3 regions of the Rhodococcus sp. NPDC059234 genome follow, and region 1 is predicted to be linked to each of the others. Evidence: riboswitches for the same ligand, from Rfam matches in the RefSeq annotation. Region 1 holds a riboswitch; each other region holds the start of a gene.
The links. Region 1 has a riboswitch for cobalamin ahead of ACFXGJ_RS13410 (ABC transporter substrate-binding protein). Riboswitches for the same ligand answer to the same signal wherever they lie in the genome.

Region 2: another riboswitch for cobalamin. It lies ahead of ACFXGJ_RS12310 (magnesium chelatase subunit D family protein); the one in region 1 lies ahead of ACFXGJ_RS13410 (ABC transporter substrate-binding protein).
Region 3: another riboswitch for cobalamin. It lies ahead of metE (5-methyltetrahydropteroyltriglutamate--homocysteine S-methyltransferase); the one in region 1 lies ahead of ACFXGJ_RS13410 (ABC transporter substrate-binding protein).

Annotation. Positions count from the first base shown of each region.
Region 1 covers NZ_JBHZAH010000054.1:8,390-14,819, forward strand. Annotated here, with positions in the region: gene ACFXGJ_RS13400 (S9 family peptidase) at 1-1,775, opposite strand, end outside; gene ACFXGJ_RS13405 (phosphoribosylaminoimidazolesuccinocarboxamide synthase) at 1,813-2,694, opposite strand; cobalamin riboswitch at 2,763-2,947, shown strand; gene ACFXGJ_RS13410 (ABC transporter substrate-binding protein) at 2,978-3,970, shown strand; gene ACFXGJ_RS13415 (FecCD family ABC transporter permease) at 3,967-5,025, shown strand; gene ACFXGJ_RS13420 (ABC transporter ATP-binding protein) at 5,022-5,834, shown strand; gene ACFXGJ_RS13425 (NAD(P)H-dependent oxidoreductase subunit E) at 5,831-6,430, shown strand, end outside.
Region 2 covers NZ_JBHZAH010000047.1:1,017-7,446, reverse strand. Annotated here, with positions in the region: gene ACFXGJ_RS12320 (cobyrinate a,c-diamide synthase) at 1-412, opposite strand, end outside; gene cobO (cob(I)yrinic acid a,c-diamide adenosyltransferase) at 439-1,059, opposite strand; gene ACFXGJ_RS12310 (magnesium chelatase subunit D family protein) at 1,091-3,031, opposite strand; adenosylcobalamin (AdoCbl) riboswitch at 3,058-3,212, opposite strand; gene mqo (malate dehydrogenase (quinone)) at 3,295-4,839, opposite strand; gene ACFXGJ_RS12300 (alpha/beta hydrolase) at 4,959-5,993, shown strand; gene mtr (mycothione reductase) at 5,990-6,430, shown strand, end outside.
Region 3 covers NZ_JBHZAH010000135.1:188-6,617, forward strand. Annotated here, with positions in the region: partial or broken gene ACFXGJ_RS21430 (hypothetical protein) at 1-405, opposite strand, end outside; gene ACFXGJ_RS21435 (crotonase/enoyl-CoA hydratase family protein) at 429-1,190, opposite strand; gene ACFXGJ_RS21440 (FAD:protein FMN transferase) at 1,306-2,121, shown strand; gene pgi (glucose-6-phosphate isomerase) at 2,128-3,777, opposite strand; cobalamin riboswitch at 3,928-4,120, shown strand; gene metE (5-methyltetrahydropteroyltriglutamate--homocysteine S-methyltransferase) at 4,269-6,430, shown strand, end outside.

The sequences.
Region 1 (6,430 bases):
AGTTCCGGCGCCATGTTGGCCACCGCACCCATCAGCAGGCCGCCGGCACTGCCACCGTCGGCGACCATCTGGGCGGGCGTGGTGCGGCCCGTGTCCACGAGATGCCGTGCGCAGGCGACGAAGTCGGTGAAGGTGTTCTTCTTCGCCAGCATCTTCCCGTTGTCGTACCAGTGCCTGCCCATCTCACCGCCGCCGCGCACGTGCGCGACGACGAACACCATGCCGCGATCGAGCAGCGAGAGCCGTGCCACCGAGAACCCTGGGTCCATGCTGGACTCGTAGGAGCCGTAGCCGTACAGCAGCAGCGGCGCCGGCCCGGCCGCGGGTACATCCCCCGTCACTGCGCTCGCCCCGGCGTCGCTGCGGCGCTTGACGATCGAGATGGGGATCTGGGTGCCGTCCGCCGCGGTCGCCCAGTCCCGGTGCTGCTCGTAGTCCGCGGGATCGTAGCCGCCGAGCACCGGCTGCGCCTTGCGCAGCAGCAGGGCGCCGGTGGCCACGTCGTAGTCGTAGACGCGGCTCGGGGTGATGAACGAGGTGAATCCCAGCCGGAGCAGCGGTCCCGACCACTCGGGGTTGCTGCCGACGCCGACGGAGTACAGCTCCTCGCCGAACTCGAGCTCGTGCAGATCGCCGTAGCCCTCGGCGCGCAGCGGCCACACCGCCACCCGGGTCAGCGCCTCCCGGCGATAGCTCAGCACCAGGTGCCCGGCGAACGCCTCGACCTCCTCGAGGCGCACGTCCGCGCGGTGCGCGAGCAGGGTGCGCTGATCGGTCGGGTCGGCGACCGGGGCGTCGACCAGGGTGAAGTTGTCCGCCTTGGCCCCGTCGACGTCGCCGTTGTGCAGGATCAGGAAGCGGTCCTCGCCCGCGACGACCGCGTGCTCGACGCTGTACTCGACGCCGTCCACCCGCGGCAGCACCACTCGGAACTCGCCCTCGGGGTCGTCCGACTCGAGGCACAGGATCTCGGAGGTGATCTTCGATCCGATCCAGATCATCAGGTACTTCTCGCTGCGGGTGGATCCGAAGCCCACCCAGAACCGCTCGTCCGGCTCGTGGAAGACCAACACGTCGTCGGTCTGCGCGGTACCGAGCCGGTGCCGCCACACCGTGTCGGGGCGCCAGGCCTCGTCCACGGTCATGTAGAAGACGTGCTGGTTGTCCACCGACCAGGTCGCGCCCGGGGCGGTGCCGGGGATCACGTCGGGCAGCTCGTCGCCGGTGACCAGGTCCTTGAACCGCAGGGTGTACCGCTCGTCGCCCGCGGTGTCGACGGAGTAGGCGAGCAGGGTGCCGTCGAGGGTGACGGAGAACGCGCCGAGCGAGAAGAAGTCGTGCCCCTGCGCGAGCTCGTTGGCGTCGAGCAGCACCTGCTCGCCCGCGATCTCTGTGTCGGCGGACAGCTCGGGCGGGGTCCAGTCGTCCTGGCCCGCGATCGGGCAGCGGCACTGCACGCCGTACTGCTTGCCCTCGTAGCTGCGCGAGTAGTACCACCACCGTCCCATCCGGGACGGCACCGACAGGTCGGTCTCCTGGGTGCGCGACTTGATCTCCTGGAAGATCGACTCCCGCAGCGACGCGAGGTGCGCGGTCCGCGCCTCGGTGTACGCGTTCTCCGCCTCCAGGTGGGCGACCACCTCCGGGTCGTCCTTGACCCGCAACCACTCGTAGTTGTCGACGAAGGTGTCGCCGTGGTGGGTGCGCTCGTGCGGGACCTTCTTCGCGACCGGCGCGACCGCCGTGGCGGGGACCGGGGTGACAGGCGAACTCATGCCGCCACCCTATGCGCACCCCGGCCCCGCGTGGCGGCTACACCCAGTCGGCGAAGGACAACCCGGAGATCCGCTCGTAGGCCTCGATGTACCTGCTGCGGGTCGCCTCGACGATCTCCGGCGGCAGCGGCGGCGGCGGCGTGTCCGAGGCCCGGTCCCAGCCCGACTCGGGCCCGGTCAGCCAGTTCCGGACGAACTGCTTGTCGAAGCTCGGCTGCACCCGGCCCGGCTCGTAGCCGTCGGCGGGCCAGTACCGAGACGAGTCGGGGGTGAGCACCTCGTCAGCGAGCACCAGGTTGCCCTGGGCGTCGAGGCCGAACTCGAACTTGGTGTCGGCCAGGATGATTCCCCGGTCCGCGGCGAAGCTGGCGGCCCGGAAGTAGATGTCGAGAGTGTCCTCGCGCAGCTTGACCGCCAGGTCCGTGCCGAGCTGGTCCACGACCGTCGCGAAGTCCACGTTCTCGTCGTGGTCGCCCAGCGCGGCCTTGGTCGCGGGGGTGAAGATCGGGTCCGGCAGCTTGCTGGCCTCGACCAGCCCGGCGGGCAGCTCGACGCCGCACACCGCGCCGGTGCGCTGGTAGTCCGACAGTCCCGACCCGGTGAGGTAGCCGCGGGCCACGCACTCGACGGGCACCATGTCGAGCTTCTTGACCACCAGCGCGCGGCCGAGCACCTCCTCGGGGATGCGCTCGTCGTCGGGCGCGCCCGCGAGGTGGTTGTGCCCGCCGAGTTCCTCGAAGAAGAAGACGCTCATCGCGGTGAGCACGCGTCCCTTGTCGGGGATCGGCGTGCTGAGGATGTGGTCGTAGGCGGAGATCCGGTCGCTGGCGACGAGCAGCAGGTGCTCGTCGTCGACCGTGTAGAGGTCACGGACCTTGCCGCCGGCCAGGTGGGCGTAGTCGGAGAGTGAGGGGCGCACGCGGCCAACCCTATCGGGTCACTCCCCCGGGCACTCGTGGGCGACCGCCCACCGCAGGCGTTGGTCTATCCTGCAACCGTTGTCGCGGTGTTCGGGAAGTCCGGTGCGAAACCGGCGCGGTACTCGCCACTGTGAGCAGGTACGTCGACTACCCGGGGTTCGGCCCCAGCCACTGGACGTTCGAGTCCGGGAAGGCGTGGTCGGCGGCTGACCCTGCCGAGCCAGGAGACCGGCCGTGACGCATACCTGCACGTTTTCCACGAGTCATGGAAGGCGGGTCGCTTTGCGTACCCTTTTCTCCCCCCGAGTCCTCGGCGCGGTAGCGGCGTCGACCGTCACGGCGTTCGCGGTGGCCGCGTGCGGCGCGTCCACCAGCCCCTCCGACACCGATGCAGCCGCGACGGTGTCGCTGCAGAACTGCGGGCGCGCGGTCACCCTGCACGGGCCTGCCGACCGCGCCGTCACCCTCAACCAGGGCGCCACCGAGACCGCGCTCTCGATCGGCGCGCAGGGCCGGATGGCCGGTACCGCCTACCTCGACGACGCCGTCGCGCCGCAGTGGCAGGCCGCCTACGCGCAGGTCCCGGTGCTCGACAAGAAGGACTACCCGAGCCGGGAGGCGCTGCTCGAGGCGAAGCCCGACCTGGTGACGGCGTCGTACTCGAGCGCGTTCGACGACAAGGCCGTCGGCTCGCAGGAGTCGTTCGACGAGCTCGGCATCGCCACCTACGTCTCGCCGTTCGGTTGCAAGGACAAGTCGAAGCGGCCCCCGGTCACCTGGGATTCGATCGCGACGGAGATCACCGACTACGGCACCCTGTTCGGCCGCGAGGGCGAGGCCGACGCGGTGGTCGCCCGGATGCGCGAGACGCTCGCGGGCGTCGAGTCGCACGCACCGGCACGGGGCAAGACGATCCTCTGGTACGACAGCAACACCACCACGCCCTACGTCGGAGGCAAGGCCGGCGGCCCGCAGCTGATCATCGACGCGGTCGGCGGCACGAACGTCTTCGCCGCGACCGACGCGGCCTGGGCCGACGGCAGCTGGGAGACGGTACTGGCCGCGAACCCGGACGTCATCGTGCTCGCGGACGCCTCGTGGGACACCGCCGAGGAGAAGAAGAACTACCTCCGCAACGATCCCGCGTTGCGAGACCTGAAGGCCGTGCGTGACAACGCCTTCGTCGTGGTGCCGTTCTCGGCGAGCACGCCCGGACCGCGGCTGATCGAGGGCGCGGCACTGGTCGCCGAGCAAGTGGGCGGCGGCCACGCATGAGCGTGCGGACCCGGGTGCCCGCCCGGGTTGCCGCGACGACGGCCACCGGATGGACGGCGCTCCTGTCCGTGCTGCTCGTCGTCAGCTGCGCGGCCGGGGTCGTGATCGGTGCGGCCGACCTGTCGATCGGCACGGTGGTCGAAGCGATCGCCGGACGCCTCGGCATCGGGACGGGAACCGACCTGCTGACCACGCACATCGTCGTCGACCTCCGGATGCCACGGGTGCTGGCGGCCGCGGCGATCGGCGCGGGCCTGGCCCTGTGTGGGGCGGTGTTGCAGTCGCTCACCGGCAACCCGCTGGCCGACCCGTACCTGCTCGGCATGTCCGGGGGCGCGTCGCTGGGCGCGGTCATTGCACTCACCACCGGGGTGAGTACGTTGGGCGCCTTCGGTTTCGGCGCGGTCGCCTCCGCCGCCTTCCTCGGCGCCCTCGGCAGCCTGCTGCTGGTGTTCGTGATCGCGACGTCGCGGTCCGGCGCGCTGCTACCCGGGCGACTGGTTCTCGCCGGGATCGCGGTGGGTCAGTTCACCGCTGCCCTCACGTCGGCGCTCGTGCTGCTCGGCGACCGGGACGCCGCGCACCGCGTCCTGACGTGGACGCTCGGCTCGGTCGCCGGAGTGCGCTGGTCGGGGCTGGTCGGCATCCTGATCGTCCTCACTGTGACCACCGCGATCGTGCTCGCCCACAGCCGGGTGCTGGACTCGTTCGCCTTCGGGGAACGTGCCGCCGCGAGCCTGGGCACCCACGTCGAACGCTCCCGGTGGGTGCTGTACGCGGCGGCGTCGCTGTGCACGGCGGCGCTGGTCGCGCAGGCCGGGGTGATCGGGTTCGTCGGACTCGTGGTGCCGCACGCGGCCCGGATGCTGGTCGGACCGCTGCACGCGCGCCTGCTCCCCGTCGTGGCCCTGCTGGGCGCGCTGCTGCTGGTGTGGGCCGACGTCGTCGCGCGCAGTGTGCTGCCGGGGCGCGAACTACCGATCAGCATCGTCACCGCCGTCGTGGGGGTTCCTGCGTTCGTGTGGCTGCTCCGCAGACGGGGGGCCCGGACGTGAGCCATCACTCGCCGGAGATCCGGGTCGAGGCGGTGACCTGGTCGCAGGGCGGCGCGACGATCCTCGACGCCGTGACGTGCGTGGCGCCGGCCGGACGCGTCACCGGGTTGATCGGCCCGAACGGCTCCGGCAAGACGTCGTTGCTCTCGGCGATCGCCCGGCTCGTGCGCCCCGACAGCGGCCGCGTCGTGATCGACGACAGACCGGCGACCGAGATGCACCGACGCGACTTCGCGCGGACCGTCGCACTGGTGGAACAACATTCGGCGACCGAACTGGATCTGACGGTCGAGCAGGTCGTCGAGCTCGGCGTGATCCCGCGTCGAGGCGGCTGGGCCCGGCCGGCCGCCGTCGGCGCGGCGAGCGCGGTCTCCGAGAGCCTCGCGATGGCGGGGATTCCCGAACTACGACACCGGTTGTGGCAGAGCCTGTCCGGCGGGGAGAAGCAGAAGACGCAGCTCGCACGCGCCTTCGCGCAGAAACCGTGCGTGCTGCTGCTCGACGAGCCCACCAACCACCTGGACGTGTCGGCGTCCGTCGAACTGCTCGACCTGATCCGGGTCCGCGGCCTGACGACGGTGGCGGCGATGCACGACCTCAACCTCGCCGCGATGTATTGCGATCACCTGGTGGTCCTGCGCGGCGGACGCGTCGCCGCCGAGGGACCGACCGAGTCCGTGCTCACCGCAGACCTGCTCGCCGACGTCTACGGGATCGACGCCCTCGTCCAACCCCATCCCCGAACCGGGCGACCGATGGTGGTGCTGTGCGGCACCGTCGACGAAAGCCTCGAAAGGAACCTCTCGTGAGCACGACCGCACGCTGGGTGATCGTCACCGCCCCCACCGACCGCGGCGATGATCCGCGCGACCAGGTGGTCGGGGCGCTCGCGGCACTGCGGAACCGCTACCCGGACACCGTCTTCCGGACGGCGGTGCTCGGGGGTTCGGGTCCCGCGGTCACCGGCGTGCTCGACGAGGCCGCCGCGGCCGGCGCCACCGAGGTGGTCGTGGTGAGCGCCCAGACGGTGCTGGACCGCAAGATCGACTCGTGGTTCCGCCGCGTCATCGGACACTGGTTGCGCGAGCACTCCGGGGAACAGATTCCCGACGTCCGGATCGCGAACCCGCTCTCCGACACAACGAACTACGCCGACCTGCTCGACGCCGCGGTGTCGAGCCCCACCACCCCCGCCCGGACCACCACCGCACCGCTCACCTCCCCCGCCTGGGACGAGGTCCCCGGTTTCGGGCGGCACGTGCTGGTGTGCCGCGGCCCGCGCTGTTCGGCCCGGGGCGGCCCGGAGACCGCGCAGGCCCTGGACGCGGCGCTCGAGGCGCGCGGTCTCGGCGACGACGACGTCCTCGTCACCCAGACCGGGTGCCTGTTCCCCTGCTCGCAGGCG
Region 2 (6,430 bases), on a different contig from region 1:
GGGACTGGCTGTGGCCCCGGGCGTCGACGACGAGCACCACCGGGGCCCCGAGCAGGCCCGCGACCTGGGCGGTGGAGCCCTCCGCGGCGCCCTCGGGCGCGGGGTCCGCGATCTTGCCGTCGAACAGGCCCATCACGCCCTCGACGACGGCGATGTCGCAGCCGGCGGAGCCGTGTCGGAACAGTGGCCCGATCCGGTCGGCGCCGACCAGGACGGGGTCGAGGTTGCGGCCGACGCGGCCGGCGGCGAGGCCGTGGTAGCCGGGGTCGATGTAGTCCGGCCCGACCTTGAACGGCGCCACGCGGTCACCCGCCGCCCTCAGCGCGCCGATGAGACCCGTTGCGACCGTGGTCTTTCCGCTACCCGAGGCGGGCGCCGCGATGACTACGGCGGGAACCGACCCCCCTGTCACATTCCTCGTCGCTCCGCTCGGCTCCATCACCACTCGATGCCCCGCTGCCCCTTGCGTCCGGCGTCCATCGGGTGCTTGACCTTGGTCATCTCGGTGACGAGGTCGGCGGCCTCGATCAGGGCCTGCGGGGCGTCGCGACCGGTGATCACCACGTGCTGGTTGCCGGGCCGCTCGCGCAGGGTCTGCACCACCTCGTCGACGTCGACCCAGCCCCACTTGAGCGGGTAGGTGAACTCGTCGAGCACGTAGAACTTGTGTTCCTCGTTGGCGATTCGGCGGGCCACCTCGCGCCACCCGTCCAGGGCGACCCGCGCGTGATCCTCGTCCTCGCCCTTCTTGCGGGTCCAGGACCAGCCCTCGCCCATCTTGTGCCACTGCACGGGTCCGCCGACTCCGGTCGACTCGTGCAGCTCACCGAGCGCGCGGAACGCCGACTCCTCGCCGACCTTCCACTTGGCGGACTTGACGAACTGGAACACCCCGATGTCGAAGCCCTGGTTCCAGGCGCGCAACGCCATTCCGAACGCGGCCGTCGACTTCCCCTTTCCGGCGCCGGTGTGCACGGCGAGGACCGGGGCGTTGCGACGCTGACGGGTGGTCAACCCGTCGTCGGGGACGGACTCGGGAAGCGGAACTCCCTTGGGCACAGTGCAACTCCTTCTCTGGCGCGTTGACGATCTAGGCCGCGAATGCCGCGGCGCCTGCCCGGACCACACCCGCGACCCGCTCCGCGGACAGCTCGTCGATCCGGACGTACGCGCCGCGCATCGCGCTGGCGAGCTCGCGGGCCAGGCCGAGCCGGACCATGCCGGACTCGCAGTCGACGACCACCGACGCCACGGACGCGTCGGCGAGCAGGCCGGCGGCGACCCGGGCGCGGTGCACCGGATCGGTTCCGCCGGTGGCCCGTCCGTCGGTCAGCGCGACGACCATCGCGCGGCGCTGCGGGTCCCGGACCTTCTCGCGGAGCACCACCCGACGGGCCTCGAGGAAGCCCTGCGCGAGCGGGGTCCTGCCGCCGGTGCGCAGCGACCGCAGTCGGCGCACCGCCACGTCCACCGACGAGGTCGGCGGCAGCACCAGTTCCGCCGCGGTCCCCCGCACGGTGATCACGGCGACCTTGTCCCGGCGCTGGTAAGCGTCGCGCAGCAGCGAGATCACCGCGCCGGTGACGGCGGAGAGCCGGTCACGCGCCGCCATCGAACCCGACGCGTCGACCACGAACACCACCAGGTTGCCCTCCCGGCCCTCACGCAGCGCACCACGAATGTCTGTGGGCGCCAACACCATCGGCCCTTCGGTGCGCCCCCGCGCGACCTGGTGTTCGGCGGCGGCGAAGAGCGTGCCGACCAGGTGCAGGCCGCGACCGGGCTCCACCGTCGAGCGCACCACGCGGCCCTGCTGCGAGCGGGACCGCGACCGGCGACCGGGCGCGCCCTCCCCGACACCGGGAATCGTCAGCAGTCGGGTCTTGAACTGTGCCGACGGCGCGGCGGCCGGCCGGTCGGGCGCACGCCCGGGCGCGGGCGCTTCTCGCTCCTCCGGCGACCCTTCCGGGTCGGCGGGCCCAGCGGAGGGCTCACCGGCGTCGCCCCCGTCGGGTTCCGGGGCGCCACCGCCGTCGGGTCCGTCCGGATCGGGGTCCGGTTCCGGGTCGCGTTCGGCCTGCTCTGCGGCGTCGCGCATCGCGTCGTCGAGCTGCTGCGGGTCCAGGCCCGGCTCGTCGAACGGGTCACGGCGACGCCGGTGCGGCAGGGTCAGCTCGGCGGCCACCCGGACGTCCTCCTCGGTGACGGCCGTCGCGCCCCGCCACGCGGCGTGCGCGGTGGCGGTGCGGGCGAGCACCAGGTCGGCCCGCATGCCGTCGACGTCGAAGGAGGCGCACAGGGCCGCGATCCGGCGCAGTTCGGTGTCGCTGAGCTCGATGCCGGCGAGGGCCCGGCGCGCGGCCGCGATCCGCTGGGCCAGGGCGAGGTCCTGATCGGCGTACCGGGCGGCGAAGGCGGCGGGGTCGGACTCGAAGTCGAGCCGGCGGCGCACCACCTGCATGCGGGTGTCCACCTCGCGCGAGGCGGCGACGTCGACGGCCAGCCCGAACCGGTCGAGCAGCTGCGGGCGCAGTTCACCCTCCTCGGGGTTCATGGTCCCGACCAGCACGAACCGGGCCGGGTGCGAGTGCGAGACGCCGTCGCGCTCGATGTGCACGCGACCCATCGCGGCGGCGTCGAGCAGCACGTCGACCAGGTGGTCGTGCAGCAGGTTCACCTCGTCGACGTAGAGCACGCCCTCGTGCGCGGCGGCCAGCAGTCCCGGCTGGAACGCCCGCTCGCCGTCGCGCAGGACCTTCTCCAGGTCCAGCGACCCGACCACGCGGTCCTCGGTGGCGCCGACCGGCAGTTCGACCAGCCGCGCGGGCCGTGCCCCGTCGTCGCCGGACACCGGCGGCAGCAGCGCGGCGAGGCCGCGGACCACGGTGGACTTGGCGGTGCCCTTCTCGCCGCGCACCAGCACCCCACCGATGCCGGGATGGACCGCACACAGCGTCAGCGCGAGCCGCAGCTGGTCCTGGCCGACGATCGCGCTGAACGGGAATCCCGGTTCCGGACCGGTCTGCGTCATCGAACTCAGCTGTGCCACGGTGCAATTCCCTTCACTCCCCGGTGTCCGCGCCGAGGGTCGGAGTCGATCCTCTACCGCGGCGATCTGACTCCGGCTCCCGACCGGGTCGGGTGACCGTCACAGTGGCGGGACCGTGCCTGACTTGCACAGGACTTCCCCGCGGCAGGGACATTGTTCGAGGTGACTCTATCGGGCGCAACGACGGCCGCCGCCACCGCGCCCGGTGGGCGCGATGACGGCGGCGGTTCGGTACCTGTGCTGGGTCAGACGGCGGCCGCGGTGGCGACCGCGTCCGCGGATTCGAGCTGCAGCACCCGGTTGGACCAGTCCCACACCTCGCGGAAGAGGGACTCGTTGTCGGAGAGCTTGACCCCGAGGGAGGGCACCATCTGCTTGAGCTGCGGCTCCCAGGCCTTGTACTGCTCGCCGAAGCAACGCTGCATCACGTCGAGCATTGCCGGGACCGCGGTCGAGGCGCCCGGCGAGGCGCCGAGCAGGCCGGCGATGCTGCCGTCCGCGGCGCTGACCACCGCGGTGCCGAACTCGAGGACACCGCCCTTGCCCTTGGCCCGGCGGATCACCTGGACGCGCTGCCCGGCCGTGATGAGCTCCCAGTCCTTGCCGAGCGCCTGCGGGACGAACTCGCGCAGGGTCTCGATGCGGCCGGCCTCCGACTTCGTCAGCTCACTGACCAGGTACTTCACCAGGCCGAGCTCGGAGACACCGACGCCGAGCATGGACAGCAAGTTGTTCGGCTTGACCGAACCGGGCAGGTCGGTGACCCGACCCTCCTTGAGGAACTTCGGCGACCAGCCGGCGTAGGGGCCGAACAGAAGTCCGGGCTTGCCGCCGATGACGCGGGTGTCCAGGTGCGGCACCGACATCGGCGGGGCACCGACGGCCGCCTTGCCGTACACCTTCGCGCGGTGCTGGGCGATCAGTTCGGGGTTGGTGCAGCGCAGGAACGCGCCGCTGACCGGGAACCCGCCGAAGCCCTTGGCCTCGGCGATGCCGGACTTCTGCAGCAGGTGCAGCGCGCCGCCGCCGGCGCCGACGAACACGAACTTCGCGTTGACCTTCCGGCGGGCGCCGGTGCGACGGTTGTGGACCTTGACGTCCCAGGTGCCGTCGGACTGCTTCGAGATGTCGGTGACCTCGTGGCCGAAATACACGAGACCGCCGGAGGCGCCGACGTGGCCGAGCAGCTGCTTGGTGAGCGCGCCGAAGTCGACGTCGGTGCCGCCGTCGGTCCAGTTCAGTGCGACGGGGTCGGAGAAGTCGCGCCCCTTGGCCATCAGCGGCAGGCGGCGGGCGAACTCCTCCGGGCGCTCGGTGTACTCCATGCCGGCGAACAGCGGGTGGCCGGCGAGGGCGTCGTAACGCGCCCGCAGGTACTTCACGTTGTCCGCGCCGTGCACGAAGCTCACGTGCGGGATCGGGTTGATGAACTCGCGGGGCTCGGTGAGGATGCCCTTCTCGACCGCGTGCGCCCAGAACTGCCGCGAGACCTGGAACTGCTCGTTGACGTTGATCGCTTTGGCGATGTCGACGGAGCCGTCGGAGTTCTCCGGGGTGTAGTTGAGCTCGCACAGTGCCGAGTGCCCGGTGCCCGCGTTGTTCCACGGGTCGCTGCTCTCCGCGGCGGCGGCGTCGAGCCGCTCGAACACGCTGATCGACCAGTCCGGCTGCAGCTCACGAAGGAGAGCACCGAGGGTGGCGCTCATGATGCCCGCACCGACGAGCACGACATCGGTCTTGGCCTGTACCGCGTTGTTGTCTGACACTGGAGAATCGACTTCCTTGTCCATTGGCAGTGGGCAGTCACACCGACTGCAGCCGACAGGTTACCCGGGCGTATATGGGCCGTTAACCTCACCCAATTGTGCCCCCCTGCGGGGAGGTTTCCCGCACATTACTGTTGTGATCTGTGACTACATGGGCACCGGACCTTCTTGGTGACGGATATGAGCAGCTGACGATCCCGCTCGGGACGGATCCGGACGGCGAGGGCGACGTCCTGGCTACCCTGGTCCGATACCGCCCGGAGCACGCCCCCGGCACCCGTCGCGCCGTGCTCTACGTGCACGGATTCACCGACTACTTCTTCCAGAAGCATCTCGCGGAGCACTTCCACGAGCAGGGCTACGCGTTCTACGCGCTGGACCTGCGCAAGTGCGGCCGGTCCCTGCGGGCCGGCCAGACGCCGCATTTCGTGACCGATCTCTCTTTCTACGACGCGGAGCTCGATCGCGCCCTGACCATCGTCCGCGAGGACGTCGGCGGCGGGCCGAGTGGAGCCGGCGGAACGAGCTGGGGCCCGGGCGAGGGTTCCGTGCTGCTGACCGCGCACTCCACCGGCGGGCTGATCCTGCCGCTGTGGCTCGACCGCCTGAACGCGCGGCCCGGCGGCAGTGCCGGCGCGGGCGTGCGAGGCCTGATCCTCAACAGCCCGTGGTTCGACCTGCAGGGCCCGTCGTACCTGCGCAGTGTCGGCACGGTGGCGGTCGACGCGGTCGGCCGGGTGAAGGAAAAGCTGGTCATCAAGCAGCCGCCCGCCGACGTGTACGGCCGGACCCTGCACCGCGACCACGGCGGCGAGTGGGACTACGACCTCGATTGGAAGCCGCTCACCGGCTTCCCCGTCACCTTCGGGTGGATGCGAGCGATCCGGCGCGGTCACGCCCGCCTGCACCGCGGCCTCGACATCGGCGTGCCGTCCCTGATCCTGCGGTCCAAGACGACGCACTACTCCATGCGACACACCGAGAAGTCCGAGGTGGCGGACCTCATCCTCGACGTCACACAGATCGCGAAGTGGTCGGGCTGCCTCGGCGACCGCACCACGATCGTGCCGATCGAGGGAGCCCGGCACGACGTGTTCCTGTCTCGCGAGGTTCCGCGCAAGCAGGCCTTCGACGAGGTGGACCAGTGGCTGGGCTGGTTGAACGGTCACAGCGCGTGAATCACTTCGACCTCGCGATCATCGGATCCGGTTCCGGCAACACGATTCTCGACGACCGGTTCGCCGACATGCGGGTGGCGATCCTCGAGGGCGGGACCTTCGGCGGCACCTGCCTCAACGTCGGGTGCATCCCGACCAAGATGTTCGTCTACGCCGCCGAGGTCGCGCGGGCGGTTCGGCACGCGAGCCGCTACGGCGTCGACGCGCACGTCGAGAAGGTGCGGCGGTCGGACATCGTGGACCGGGTGTTCGACCGGATCGATCCGATCTCGGCGGGCGGGGAGCGTTACCGCCGCGACGAGAACCCCAACACCACACTGTTTTCCGGCTACGCCTCGTTCGTCGGGCCGCGGCAGATCCGAACCGGCACCGGGGAGGTGATCACCGCGGACCAGGTGGTGATCGCGGCCGGTTCCCGTCCGATCGTCCCCGACGAG
Region 3 (6,430 bases), on a different contig from region 1:
CAGCACCCGGGCCAGACCGCGGGCATCGGCGAGCACGTGTGAACACACCAGCGAGATCACCGTGCCGTCCCCCTCGATTCGGGCGGCGGCCAGCCGCCACCCCGCACCGGCCTCGGGATCGACCGGGTAGCCGGCCACCCGGTCCGCCCATGCGACCACGGCGTCGGCGGCGATCGCGCCGGTCGGGTAGTCCAGCGGCCACGGCGTGGCGCCGGGCCGCCAACGCGGCCGGGCACCCGGAATCCGAGGACGAATCACGGTGCGGCCCAAGGATCCCGCGGCGAGAAGCCGATACACCCGTGCGAGGGTGTCGGCCTCCACGCGCTCGGCGGTGCGCCACAGGCCCTGCATGACCACCGGCGTCCCGAAGCCGTGGTGGGTGCGCAGGAACATCTCGTCGACCACCGAGAGGCGGTCCGGCCGGGTGTTCAGCCGAAGCTCCCGTGCCTGCCCTCGCCTGCCTCGAAGCGGGCTGCGCCCGCGAGGGCGTCGGACTGCACGGACAGCAGGCCGTGCTCGAACTCCCGGCGCAGCGCGTCCTGCTCGTCCAGGCCCTCCTGCTCGAGCAGCGAGAGCCGGTCCTGGCGCAGGCACGTCTGGGGGAAGGCGGCCAGCTGCAGCGCCAGTGCCTCGGCCTCCGCGCGTGCCGCACCGGTCGGCACCACGCGGTTGACCAGGCCCATCGCCAGCGCCTCCGCGGCGTCCACCGGCCGGCCCGTGAGTACCAGGTCCATCGCCCTGCTGCTGCCGATCAGCCGCGGCAGGCGGACCGTGCCGCCGTCGATCAGGGGCACCCCCCACCGACGGCAGAACACACCCAGCACCGCGTCCTCCTCGGCGACGCGCAGATCGCACCACACGGCCAGTTCGAGGCCGCCGGCCACCGCGTGCCCGGAGATCGCGGCGATCACCGGCTTGGACAGTCGCATCCGGGTGGGCCCCATCGGGCCGTCACCGTCCGGGTCGAGCCGGTTCGAGCGGTCGGTGCCGAGCCCCTTGAGGTCGGCTCCGGCGCAGAAGGTGCCGCCCTCGCCCCAGAGCACCGCGATCGCGGCATCGGGGTCCGCATCGAAGGCGGTGAAGGCCTCGGCGAGGGCCGCGGCGGTCGGGCCGTCCACGGCGTTGCGGACTTCGGGCCGGTGGAGAACGACGGTGGTCACGGGCCCGTTTCGTTCGGTGCGCACGCTCATGCGGCTGACGCTACCCCGAGGAAAATCGCTCAGGCCACCCACAGGATGGGGGCGCATACTGGAAGTTCAACACCAGCTGATCCGCATCAGCGCCCGATTTCCGTGGAGCACGATCATGGTCCCGAGCACGCAATGGAGCACCTGGGGGAGTGAGGTCGAGGTGCGCGTCACCGAATGGGCGGCGCTCACCGCTGCGGCGGAGATGGTGTCGGCCACCCTGTCTGACGTGCAGTCCGCGTGCGACCTCACGCGCGGGGACGCCGAGATCCACGCGGTCAATCTGGCACAGGGCACGCCGATCAGGGTCAGCCCGCGCCTGACCGAGCTGATCCGGTCGGCGCTGTGGGCGGCCAGGATGACCGCGGGCGCGGTGTCGCCGCTGTCGCTGGAGGCCGGCCTGGTCCCGACCTCCCACCCCACGCCGGAGTTCACGGACGTGCGACTGGACGGGGACACCGTGTTCGCGCCGTTCGGGGTGTTTCTCGACATCACCGGGACCGCCAAGGCGGGCACCGCGCACCGGGTGGCCCGGGTCGCCGCCGACAACCTCGAATGCGGCGTGATGGTCCGCGTCGACGACATCGTCGCGACCTCCGGGCACTGCCCGATCGGAGGCTGGCAGGTCGGGCTCGGCGGGTACCCGTACGGGGGCGGGGAACAGGTGGAGGTGGTGTCCGGCCGGACGATGGCATCGGCCCGCGCCACCGCGCCGACCGGGGACGCGGCGGACGGTGGGGTCGACACGGTGACCGTGATCGCCGAGGACGGACTGTGGGCCTACGCCGCCGCGACGGCCGCGCTCGCTCGCGGCGTCGCCGCGCTGCGGTGGCTCACCGAGAACGACCTGGCGGCCCGGGTCGCCTATCGCCGTGGGAGCGTGCGCACGACCGACGCGTGGCTGAATCTGTGCCCCCACGGGCACGTCGCGTGAGCGGTCTCAGACCGCCCGGCCGCGCCGGCTCCGGTACCAGCGCACCAGCGTGTCGGTCGACGAATCATCCTGTCGGGCAGGTGCTCTGGCATCGGTGAGCACCGGTTCGAGTTCGAGGGCCTGCACCTTGCCGAGTTCGACGCCCCACTGGTCGAAGGAGTCGATGCCGAACACCACGCCCTCGACGAAGACCTGATGCTCGTAGAGTGCGATCAGCTGGCCGAGCACCGACGGGGTGATCTTCGGCGCGAGGATGGTCGTCGACGGCCGGTTTCCGGGCATCACCTTGTGCGGCACCAGTTCCGGCTCGGTGCCCTCGGCCGCGATCTCCTCGGCGGTCTTGCCGAAGGCCAGCACCTTGGTCTGCGCGAACAGGTTGCTCATGAGGATGTCGTGCATGCTGCCGGTGCCGTCGACGGTCGGCAGGTCGTCGGTGGGCTCGGCGAATCCGATGAAGTCGGCCGGCGCCAGTCGGGTGCCCTGGTGCAGCAGTTGGTAGAAGGCGTGTTGGCCGTTGGTGCCGGGCTCGCCCCAGAAGATCTCGCCGGTCGGTGAGCTCACCGGGGATCCGTCGCATCGCACCGACTTGCCGTTCGACTCCATGGTCAGCTGCTGCAGGTACGCCGCGAACCGGCCGAGGTCGTTCGAATAGGGCAGCACCGCACGCGAATCCGCGTCGAAGAAGCTCGAGTACCAGACGCCGATCAGGCCGAGCAGGGCGGGCGCGTTGCGTTCGAGCGGCGTCTCGGCGAAGTGCCGGTCGATGGTGTGGAAACCGGCGAGGAACTCCGCGAACGCCTCCTTGCCGATCACCGCCATCACCGACAGTCCGATCGCGGAGTCCACCGAGTACCGCCCGCCGACCCAGTCCCAGAAGCCGAACATGTTGTCGGTGTCGATCCCGAAGTCGGCCACCCGCTGCGCGTGGGTGGACACGGCGACGAAGTGCTTGGCGACGGCGTCCTCGCCCAGCGCGGCGGTGAGCCAGCGCCGCGCTGCGGTCGCGTTGGTGAGTGTTTCGAGGGTCGAGAACGTCTTCGACGCGACGACGAAGAGGGTGGTCGCCGGGTCGAGCCCGGCCAGCTTGCTCACCAGGTCGGCCGGGTCGATGTTGGAGACGAACCGCGCCGCGATGCCGGCGTCTGCGTAGTGCCGCAGCGCCCGGTACGCCATCACCGGGCCGAGGTCGGATCCACCGATCCCGATGTTGACTACGGTGGCGATCCGTTCGCCGGTCGCTCCCCGCCAGTCGCCGGACCGGAGGCGGTCGGTGAACGCTCCCATCCGGGCGAGTACCTCGTGCACGTCGGCGACGACGTTCTGGCCGTCCACGGTCAGCGTGGCGTCCGCCGGCAGGCGCAACGCGGTGTGGAGCACGGCGCGGTCCTCGGAGGAGTTGATGTGCTCGCCCCGCATCATCGCGTCGCGGCGCTCCTCCACCCCCGCGGTGCGGGCCAGTTCGACCAGCAGTCGCAGCGTCTCGCGGTCGACCCGGTGCTTGCTGTAGTCGATGTACAGGTCACCCGCGGTGACGGTGAGTTCTCGTCCACGCTCCGGGTCTTCGGCGAAGAATTCACGAAGGTGCCGGTCGGCGACCTGATCGTGGTGCGCGCGCAACTTCTGCCAGGCCGATGTCGCGGAGATGTCGAGACTCATGCACTCGACATTAGTGGTCACGGATCGGGTGCGGGGGTCTACTTCCAGCCCTCGAGAACGCTGAATCGAACCAGGAAGCGTAACGGCTAGTCTGGTGGATGCAGTTGGTTCGCCGCGCCTGCCCGTGAGGAGTCCCGAAGGTCGGGCGCGGCGTCGAAGCTTCTCGGCGTGTCCGAGGGGCGAAGAGGGAACCCGGTGAGAATCCGGGACTGTCCCGCAGCGGTATGCAGGAACGACCGCCGTCATCAGCACTGGGCACCAGCCTGGGAAGCGACGGCCAGTAGGTCGGGTGAGAACCCGGTGCCCGTGAGTCCGAAGACCTGCCGCCTGCGCCGGGTACGCCGTGCCCGGCGGTTTGCCGCCTCGTGGACTGGGCGTGTGGGCCTGAGCGTGGCAGTGCGTGGCGTCCCTCGTGCGGGGGACCCGGGGCCTCGTCAGGTGTACCCGTCCTCCGGTGGCAGCCACACCTACGCACGCCATGGAGCACTTTCGTGACCACTGCAACACCTGATCCGCAGGCCATCCGATTCTCGTCGACGGTGCTGGGTTCGCCCCGCATCGGCCCGCGCCGCGAACTCAAACGTGCCGTCGAGGACTACTGGGCCGGGCGGGTCGACCGGGCCGGCCTCGAGGCGGTCGCGCGCGAGTTGCGCGCCCGGACCTGGGCGGAACTCCGCGACGCCGGTCTGGACTCGATCCCGGTCAACACCTTCTCGTTCTACGACCACGTCCTCGACACCGCGGTGATGCTCGGCGCGTTGCCGTCGCGGGTGCGCGACGCCGGTGACGAGCTCGAGCGGTACTTCGCCGCAGCCCGCGGAACCGGTGAGGTGCTACCGCTGGAGATGACCAAGTGGTTCGACACCAACTACCACTACCTCGTGCCGGAGATCGGACCCGACGTCGACTTCGCCCTCGACCCGTCGAAGGTGGTGGGCGAGCTGGAAGAGGCTCTCGCACTAGGGATCGCAGCGCGTCCGGTGGTTCTCGGCCCGATCACCTTCCTGCTGCTGTCCAAGCCTGTCGACGGGGCGGGTGTTCTGCTCGACCGCGTCGACGAGCTGGTCCCGCTCTATGCGGACCTGCTGCGCCGACTCGCCGAAACGGGCGCGACGTGGGTGCAGCTCGACGAGCCGGCGCTGGTCGCGGATCGGACGCCGGACGAGATCGAGATCGCGCGTCGGGTCTACGAGCAGTTGTCGGCGCTGTCCGGGCGCCCGGCGATCCTGGTCGCGTCGTACTTCGGCGATCTCGGCCCTGCGCTGCCGGCGCTGGCGAGCACCGGCATCGAGGCGCTCGCGGTGGATCTGGTGGCGGGATCGGCCGCCGACCTGCTGGCCGCCGCCCCAGCGCTGGCGGACAAGCTGGTGGTCGCCGGCGTGGTGGACGGACGCAACGTCTGGCGCGCCGACCTCGAGCGCGCGCTCGCCACGCTCGAGTCCCTGAACGGCGCCGCGGGCGCGGTGGCCGTGTCCACCTCCTGCTCGTTGTTGCATGTGCCGTACGACCTCGCGCCCGAGGAACGGCTGGACCCGGCGTTGCGGTCCTGGCTGGCGTTCGGGGCGGAGAAGGTCGGGGAGGTGGTCGCGCTGTCGGTGGCACTCACCGCGGGCCGGGCGCTCGTCGCCGACGCACTGGCGGCCTCGGCGTCGGCGGCCGCGGGCCGGCGGTGCGATCCGCGGCTGCACAACCGAGGCGTGCGGGACAGGCTCGCGGCGGTCGCCGCAGATCGCGGGCCCGCCGCGACCCGCCGTGGACTCCAGGAACAGCGACTCGAGCTGCCGCTGTTGCCGACCACGACCATCGGGTCGTACCCGCAGACCTCCCGGATCCGAGTTGCGCGTGCCGCACTGCGCTCCGGTGCGATCGATCACGAGGAGTACGTCGCGCGGATGCGCGCAGAGATCGCGGATGTGGTTGTCCTGCAGGAGAAGCTCGGTTTGGACGTGCTGGTGCACGGCGAGCCGGAACGCAACGACATGGTCCAGTACTTCGCCGAACAGCTCGACGGGTTCGCGGCGACCGAGTTCGGCTGGGTGCAGTCCTACGGTTCGCGGTGCGTGCGCCCGCCGATCCTGTTCGGCGACGTCTCCCGGCCCCGGCCGATGACGGTGGACTGGACCGTCTACGCGCAGTCCCTGACGGACAAGCCCGTCAAGGGAATGTTGACAGGGCCGGTGACGATCCTGGCGTGGTCGTTCGTCCGCGACGACATTCCGCTGGCCGAGACCGCCCGTCAGGTCGGGCTCGCGATCCGGGACGAGGCTGTCGACCTGGAGGCCGCCGGGGCGGCGATCGTGCAGATCGACGAGCCTGCGCTGCGGGAGCTGCTGCCCCTGCGCGCCGCCGACCAGCGTGTCTATCTCGACTGGTCGGTCGCGGCGTTCCGCCTCGCCAGTTCCGGCGTCGCGGATTCCACGCAGGTGCACACCCACCTGTGCTACTCCGAATTCGGCGAGATCATCGACGCGATCGTCGGCCTGGACGCCGACGTCACGTCGATCGAGGCAGCGCGCTCACACATGGAGGTTCTCGACGACCTCGACGCCGTCGGTTTCGACCTCGGCATCGGTCCCGGCGTCTACGACATCCACTCTCCGCGGGTGCCCGCGATCGAGGAGATCGCCGAGTCCCTGCGCGAGGCGCTGAAGGC